Regions from separate parts of the Photobacterium sanguinicancri genome, predicted to be linked through region 1. Evidence: riboswitches for the same ligand, from Rfam matches in the RefSeq annotation. Region 1 holds a riboswitch; the other holds the start of a gene.
What was found. Region 1 has a riboswitch for cobalamin ahead of OCU87_RS10575 (cobalt-precorrin-5B (C(1))-methyltransferase). Riboswitches for the same ligand answer to the same signal wherever they lie in the genome.
Positions count from the first base shown of each region.

Region 1 (4,383 bases):
CGGCCATGAACAGACAAACACGTAGCGTCTTGCCACGGTAATGCCAAACGACTAAACGCCAGCTGCATGGAGGAAGGGCTAGGAATAAAGCGCAGTTCTGCTGTCGGTAAGTGGTTACTTAGTGTTTTACCTATGCCGTAAAACAAAGGGTCACCCGATGCTAAGATAACCACTCCGCCCTCTTCACTTTCTTCTAATACTGCCGTAAGCCACGCTTTATAGCCTTGCGCCATTGATAGACGTTTCCCTTTGCATTGAGGGAACCAAGTTAGTAAACGATCGTTACCTGCAATTATACGAGCTTGCGCCACCGCATTGACCGCACGGCTGGTTAAACTCATGCAGCCATCTTCTGGCACGCCCACAACCGTGATCGCGGGCTGTTCAGAAAAATTGGTATCACCGCTGAGCATTAGACCGACTCCATCAGCAAAGCATGAATTGTTGAAACCACTAATGGGCTTCCCCCTTTTCGTCCCACACTAGCGATATAAGGGATTGTGGTTTGATCGATCAGTGCTTGTTTTGATTCTTCCGCTTTCACAAAGCCAACAGGAATACCGATGATGAGCGCTGGTTTAGCTTCGCCCGCTTCCACCATACGTAAAATTTCAAACAAGGCTGTCGGCGCGTTGCCAATAGCAATGATAGAGCCGTCTAATACACCGGCTTCACGCGCATATTGCATGGCTTGAATCGCTCGGGTTTCACCGCTGGCTTTAGCCCGTTCAATCACTGTTGGGTGGCTGATAAAGCAATGTGCTTGGTTACCATGTACTGATAGACGCTGCTGGCTCAAACCTGTCGATATCATTGTGACATCGGTAATAATTTTGGCCCCTGCTTGTAGGGCTTGAATACCCAAACTCACCGCATCCTCACTGAATTGAAATAACTGAGCGTATTCAAAATCACCAGTGGTGTGGATGGCGCGGCGGACGACATTCCATTCAACAGATGTGAACGAATGTCCGCCGTGAAATGCTTCTATTTCATGGTCGATAATCGCGAACGAATTATTTTCGATTTGTCGACCTTGCGCAGTCATTTGCTGCATCTTATTCATGGTATGTCCTTATGCGCTGACGAGTGTGCTCACTGGAGCTGTAACAGTTTTTCGTATGATGGGAAGGTGAATAGTGTTTAGCCAGTAGGCTGCCATCAAAATCAATCAAGCGAAACTCGATATTGACGTGATGATCAACATAGACAGCTGCGTGCTCCGCAGCTTGTTGGCATAACAGATCTAAAAAGGCTTGTGGGGATGTTTCACGCCATAAATCTAAAACATGGCGGCCCGTATTCGCCTTGCTTATTTGCTGACACAGCTCTGCTGAGCACTCGCTTTGAACAGCAAGATCAGCCAATAATTGAAAGTCTATCGCGCGACCCGATACATGGGTCATCATGTAGCCAGCCACCATTTTGGCTAACTTGCCAATCATGGCGACAACAGTGACTTTTTGAACTTGATAACGTTTGCTGGCACGTAGCCCGACACCGACAAAATCACCCGCTTGAATAAAGCAGATACTGTCTAAATGTGGCAGCATTGCCATGGCAGATTTTTCTGAGCGAGAGCCAGTGGTGAGCACAACGTGATTTTGTTGGTTCGCGTTAGCAATTTGAACCGATTGACGCACTGAAGCAGAAAAAGCAGAGGTGGAATAAGGTTTGACCGTGCCACGCGTGCCTAGAATAGAAATACCGCCGATTAATCCTAGACGAGGACCAATGGTTTCTTTGGCTCGTTCTTCGCCATCAGGCACACGTATTTCTAACGCGATACCTTGCTGACAACAGCTACGTAGTTTGGCATCGGCGTTTAGGTTCCATTCTAGCTGCACCATATCGAGGATATTAGCCCGAGGAACAGGGTTTATCGCAGGTTGCCCAACGGGTAGCTCCAGCCCCGGCAGCGTTACTCGAGCAACCCCTACACCACCATCAAGAGTAAAACCTAACTGTTCACTCCATTGTGCAAAGCACTGAATTTCAGCATCGTGGGTACAATCAGGATCATCGCCTGCATCTTTAATAACGCCCGCGAGTACCGCTCCTGCGTGATGCTCAAGCTGAGACACAGCAAAAGTGGCAGATTCTAGATTGGGCAGCGTGATTGTTATAAAAGATGGTGAACGCCCTGTTAGCAAGGCATGAACAGCGGCTCGACTGGCAGCCGCAGCGCAAGCGCCAGTTGTAAAACCAAAGCGTAAATCACTGCGTTTTTTAGAACGCTTAACCTTGGTAACCAAAGCCCGCTCCACTGATTTTTTGACTCGCCATGACGCCTTACCATTCCATTGTGGTAATGTTGCATAGCTTAATCTTAAAGCTCGGCATTCATTACAGGGGTTACAATACAATTACCCCCGAATAGCCAAGCGCAACGATAGAGAAATCGCCGGAAGGTACGATGCTGAGTATCCCCGCTCAGAATTCGGAAGTTAATGAAGTAACAGGTATCCTGACTGACGACTAGACCACTTTAACCCCTTCCCAAATGATGCAATCATCATCCAGTGGCTTGGTTAAAACTCATCGCTTACAGTTGCGGGTACAGTTCAGGTTTTTCACCTGATTCCCTGCATGGTATTCACCATGTTCACTCAGTACTTTGACTGAAATGACATTACTTATTATGTGGTTTATTATCAAACTAGTTTAATGATATGCCCCTAGTTATCAACAATAATATTTACTTTTCATTTACTTAAATTACGTGTGATGCCTTTAGCTCAAAAATATTCATTTCAGTGTTCATCGGAATACCTTCTCCGCATGACCACGATGTTCGACCATGCAGAATATTGTTTGCGCATCGAATCCACTCGCCGTGGCTAACCACGTAAACCGTTTTTCCTGCGTGTCGTCTTGCTAAAGTACGCAAAAATCCCACAACTCGGTGTTCAAACATCGGCTCACTTTCTGCCAATAGCTCTGCTGCTATTGTATGACACGCATCCAATCGTTTTTCATAGCGTTTTTGATACGCTAACCAGTGTTGAATAAGTAAGAAACCGTCATTACATTCATTTTTTCGCTTACCCTCGAGAATACCAAACCTTCTTTCCCGTAAACGTTGATCTGGCACGATATATCCACCACTTTTATTACAAATAATGCGTGCAGAAGCCATCGCTCGCCCTAAGTCACTCGTGTACACCACATCAGGTTTGTATAAATGACACAATCGGTTATTCACCGCTGTACGCAAGAGGGTTTTCCGTCCTTGAGTGGTTAACGGACTATCGCGCCAGCCTTGAAGTTTATTCGCCAGATTCCATTCTGTTTGACCATGACGAATCAAAATAAGTGTAACGCTAGCTTCATTTGGATTTAAAAGCCCATGCAGATTTGTTGAACTCATTAGATCACTTGGTTATTGGTTATTGGTTATTGGTTATTAGCGTAAGCGAAGGTTCGAAGGGTTAACACCTAACAAACCGTAATTTAAAGTTTACACTTTGGTGTATTTTTACAGAAACAGCATAAGGCTATGGTATAGCCGCAATCAAGCAAAGTCGGTATTATCAGCCTCAGCAATTTATTGTCGCTTTTCACTTTTTCGTACTCAGTGAAAAGCTTGTAAGTCCTTTATTTTTGGTCATTTAAAGGTTTACACCTGTGGAAGGCAATAGTTCGGTCAAACTCGCCTTCCCGACTCCTCACGCTACTTCCCTAACGGTAATGTACTTTTGTATGTTGTCGATTTTTTTGTGCCTATTTTTCGTGCCTGTAGTTCAATGTTATAGCCATCTATCGGCATGGATAACTTCGTCCCACTCTTTCAGGTACAAAAAAGCCAAGTGACTGGCACTTGGCTCTTATATTACTGTGATGCATTATCACGCTTTACATGTGAAGCATATTACATGCGTTCAACTTTCATTTTTGGCACTTTAACATCCACCACACAAGTCATTTCCATATGGCGTGAAGGCAATGTTTTGGTGTCACAGTGACGAAGCTGAGCCACACCTACGCCAACAGCCTTACTGGTTAAGCAAGATTGGACATCACCGTATGATGACTGCGAACCGTTGCGGTCTAGCACAGTCTCATTTTGGGTAAAGTGCTTCTCGATAGCAACTCCGTTAGTTTCCATAACAGCTAAAGATAATGCACGATCACGTGCCGCTTCTTCCAGCGTTGTAATGCTATCGCGATCACCGCCAGCAACAACAACTGTTTGCTTAGACGTCACGTAAATACGTTCACCAGCGGCATCCGTCTCATGGATAACATGCATGTTAAGCTGACTTTCACACGAGCTAACATCACCAAAAATCTTTGATTTTGCCGGTGGTACGTGAACGGTCACCCCTGGCTCAGATGCACAGCCAGCAAGAAGAAGTAATACCGTTGCTACACTAAGCTGTT
Region 1 covers NZ_AP024850.1:2,232,795-2,237,177, forward strand. Annotated here, with positions in the region: gene cbiE (precorrin-6y C5,15-methyltransferase (decarboxylating) subunit CbiE) at 1-413, opposite strand, end outside; gene OCU87_RS10570 (precorrin-8X methylmutase) at 413-1,066, opposite strand; gene OCU87_RS10575 (cobalt-precorrin-5B (C(1))-methyltransferase) at 1,059-2,255, opposite strand; cobalamin riboswitch at 2,441-2,629, opposite strand; gene OCU87_RS10580 (histidine phosphatase family protein) at 2,714-3,370, opposite strand; gene OCU87_RS10585 (hypothetical protein) at 3,872-4,383, opposite strand, start outside; gene OCU87_RS10590 (hypothetical protein) at 4,374-4,383, opposite strand, start outside.

Region 2 (4,383 bases), 1.3 Mb from region 1:
ACCAAGAATACTTAACAAAACCTATGTCTGAAGGCACGCCTGCAATTGCGTTTGCTTGTTTCTTAGTAGGTGCATTTGGCTATTCATCTTTCCTACGTGCACAAATGCCTGAAATGGGTTCAAACTTCTTACCACTAATGATTTCTCTTGGCCTATTGTTCTGGGTTGCGGTGAAACTTGGTGTGATGGGTAAGAAAGAAGAAGCGGCAGCTTAACGTTTATTTATTCATTAAATAAATGCAATAAAAAAGGCGCTTAAAGCGCCTTTTTTGTTTTTGATGACCGTCATAAATAAGCGAGGCTTATTTACGTTCCAGCAATACACCAGCTTCCATGTGGTGGGTGTATGGGAATTGATCAAAAAGAGCAAAACGCGTGATGTTGTGTGTTTCGCTTAAGATAGCTAAGTTTTCTTTTAACGTATCTGGGTTACATGAAATGTACATGATACGTTCATAGCCTTGCACCATTCGGCAGGTGCCTTCGTCCATACCCGAGCGCGGTGGATCAACGAAGATAGTGTTGCAGTTATAGCTCTGCAAATCGACATTTTGATCTTTGAGGCGGCGGAATTCACGCTTACCTTCCATCGCATCCGTAAAATCTTCTGCTGACATACGAATGATCTGAACGTTGTCGATATTATTTACGGCAATGTTAAACTGCGCAGAGTCTACCGATGGTTTAGCTAGCTCTGTGGCGAGAACACGTTCAAAGTTTTGTGCTAGCGCTAGTGAGAAGTTACCGTTACCACAGTATAACTCCAACAGATCACCTTCACTTTCTTGGGTGCAGTCCACAGCCCATTCAAGCATCTTCTGTGCTACTTCACCGTTGGGTTGAGTAAAGCTGTTTTCAACTTGTTTGTATGTGAGTACGCGATCATGCACTTTCAGCTTTTCAATCACATGTTCTTGGTCTAGAACAATTTTCTGTTTACGTGCACGGCCAATTAGATTCAGGTTAAACCCTTCATCATTTAAGCGTTGTTTTAAGGCTTTAGCTTCTGCTTCCCATGCTTCGTCTAGCTGACGGTGGTATAACAATGAAACTAAAATTTCACCGCTTAGCGTCGAGAGGAAATCCACTTGGAATAGCTTGTGGCGCAGTGCTTGAACTGGCTTTAGCGCATCGATTATCAGTGGCATTAAATCGTTGATAAGACGACTGGCTGCTGGGAATTGATCCACGCGGTATTTTTCGCGGGTCGCTTGATTAAACATTGCGTAGTAAAGGTCTTCACCTTCATGCCATACACGGAACTCTGCTCGCATACGGTAATGTTCAGCAGGTGAGGCAAAAACCTCAAGCTCTGGCGTTTCAAAATCTGCGAAGATATTTTGAATTCGTTCTGCTTTTTCATCCAACTGAAGTTGGTAATCAGCGGGATTAACTGCGGTGGATGCCATTTGTTTGCCTCAAACTGCTCAAATTAAGAGCGGAGATTTTATTGTATTGTTGCGGGATGTCCAGCCTTGAGGCAGATAAAGTGTCAAAGCTGGCGCTTATTTGCTGTTAAGTCTAAACAAAGCTAGACAATTAATGACGGGGTTACTAGGATTCGCGGTGCGCTGGTTTGCCATGATGGCTAGGGAATACGGTGAAAATCCGTAACTGACGCGCAGCGGTGATAGAGAACGAAAGCACATGGACGTAGTCCCAAACACTGTTTTGTCTATTAAACTCAGCAATAGATGAAATGGGAAGTTGTTGCCGTAGGCGGTGTAAACCACGCTCTTAAGTCCGAATACCAACCAGTGCTTCGAAGCAATGTGCTTAGTAATAAACGCGACTTAAGGTATCCAATCTAATGAAAAAAACGCTCTTAGCAGTGGCGTTAGCCCCTCTATTTATCCAAAGTCAGGCTTTTGCGACTGAAACATCAACCGATGATGTGATGGTGGTAACAGCGAATCGATTTGAACAACCCGTATCTTCTGTTTTAGCGCCGATCAGTGTTGTAACACGTGAAGAAATTGAAGCTATTCAAGCTAAAGCGCTACCAGAAGTATTGCGTCGCTTACCTGGTGTAGAGGTTGCACAAAATGGTGGCTTAGGACAAAACGCTTCAGTTTATATTCGTGGTGCAAATAGTAACCAGACACTAGTGCTTGTTGATGGTGTACGAATCAGCTCGTCAATTGGTGGTGGTGTTAACTTTAACCGTTTCCCTATTGGTTTAGTCGAGCGTGTTGAGGTCATCCGTGGTCCTGGTGCTGCAAAATATGGTTCTGATGCCATTGGTGGTGTAATCAATATTATCACTCGCTCTCAGCAAGGTGATGACACTAAGCAAATGACGTTGGGCGGTGGTAGTCGAGCATACAAAGAAGCGAACTTTGTTGCTAAATCTGACGTGAGCGATGCGGGTCATTTACAAGTGGCCGCAGGTTTCGTTCAAACGGATGGTTATAATGTGCGACCACAACCAGGTAAAAATGATGGTGTAAAGCATGGCTACGACAGCAAAAATGCACTAGTTGGTTATGAACATCAACTAGCTGATAACACTAAAGCCTATGGTTCAGCGAGCTGGTATGAGAATGAAGCTGAATATGATAGCTATGGTGTGAAAAACTTTGGTTATGTGCGAAACCAGAATGTCACCGCGCAGCTTGAACACCAAGCAGCAGCATGGCAAACGCAGTTTAGTACGAACTATCAAGACACCCAGTCACTCAATTACAGTCAGAGTGAAGGTAAAGATAATGCGAGCACTCGCGCAAATTCCGATATGTTCAATGTGCAGTGGGCGAACCTTTATCAACTAACAGAGATGTTGCAACTGGGTGGCGGACTTGATTGGCGCCGTGAAAAGCTAAAGGATGATGCCTTAAGTTATGGTTCAAAGCATAAGTTAGCGGGTGAAAGTCGTAATAATTACGGTGGCTATGTTTCTGGCTTAGTGGAATTGAACCAACTAACGGTTGAAGGTAATGCTCGTTATGACAAGCATGACAAGTACGATAACTATGCGACGTGGTCTTTAGCAACGGCATATCAAATTAATGAGCAGCACCGTGTGCGAGCGAGCTATGGCACTGCATTTAAAGCTCCAACGTATTCTGATTTAGCGTCAAAGCCTGAATTGAAGCCTGAAGAGTCTAAAAACTTCGAACTAGGTGCATCGGGTTATTATGAATTTATGCAATGGAATCTTGCAGCTTATGATAACAAGGTTGACAACTTAATTATTTGGTATAAAGGCGCAGATGGTAAGTTTAAATCTGATAATGTCGATGCTCGAATTAAAGGTGTTGAACTTGATGTTCAGTTTGCGACTGGCATTGTAAACCATACTGTTGTTGCTGATTTTAAAGATCATAAAGATGCGAAAGATGTTCAGCTCGCACGTCGTGCAAAACAGAATTATAAGTGGATTGGTGATGTAGCATTTGGGGATGCTACGGTAAGTTTAACTTACTTATATACAGGTAAGCGTTTAGACCTACCGACAACTGCTCCTACCGATGACAGCTATTTACCTGCGACAAGTTTGTGGGATCTATCGGCGACCTATCAAGTGACAGATGCTTTGGTTGTCCGTGGTCGTGTCGATAACCTGCTAAATGAAAAGTATGAAACGGCAAAAGGGTATCCAGCTCCAGAGCGCGCATTTTATGTGAACGGCTCATACCAATTCTAGAAATATTATCTCGTTGATAAAGGCCGCTTATTAGCGGCCTTCTTTATATCTATTTCATAACCACATAGCGTTGATAAACTATGAAACCCATTAATGTCATCATCAGCTGGAGCTCGGGTAAAGACTCAGCATTGACTCTACTTCGATTACTTGAAGACCCTCGATATAACGTGGTGGGCTTATTCACCACCTACCTTGCAGATGAAGTGCCTTTCCAAGCAACGCCAATTGACGTCGTTTATCAGCAAGCTAATCTTGCTGAGCTTCCTTTGGTCACCATTTTATTGCCGAGTGTATTCCCTGCAAATGATGTTTATCAGTCTACGGTTATAATGGGGTTAAAGGATTCAGAGTTGAACATTGATGCTGTCGCATTTGGTGATATGTTCTGTAATGGTATTGCAGATTATCGTCGCAGCTATATTGAACCTGCTGGATGGCAATGCGTTTTTCCTTTGATGGGAGAAGATAGCTCTCTACTAGCGCAGGAAATAATTACGCGTGGTATCCAAACACTAGTTACAACCGTGGATACTCAACAATTGACGGGTGATTACTGCGGGCAATGGTATACGCCTGAATTTATAGACTCTTTACCTAGCGGTGTTGATCCCTGTGGCGAAAATGGCGAATTTCATACGCTTGTCATAGCAGCACCTTGCTTCAAAAGGCGATTAGCAATTTCACCTTCATTTATAGAAAGAGCAACACGGTTTCATTACCAGCGGTATCTCTAC
Region 2 covers NZ_AP024850.1:3,523,700-3,528,082, reverse strand. Annotated here, with positions in the region: gene OCU87_RS16245 (YijD family membrane protein) at 1-215, shown strand, start outside; gene trmA (tRNA (uridine(54)-C5)-methyltransferase TrmA) at 303-1,409, opposite strand; cobalamin riboswitch at 1,556-1,773, shown strand; gene OCU87_RS16235 (TonB-dependent receptor domain-containing protein) at 1,811-3,646, shown strand; gene OCU87_RS16230 (Dph6-related ATP pyrophosphatase) at 3,727-4,383, shown strand, end outside.
Region 2: another riboswitch for cobalamin. It lies ahead of OCU87_RS16235 (TonB-dependent receptor domain-containing protein); the one in region 1 lies ahead of OCU87_RS10575 (cobalt-precorrin-5B (C(1))-methyltransferase).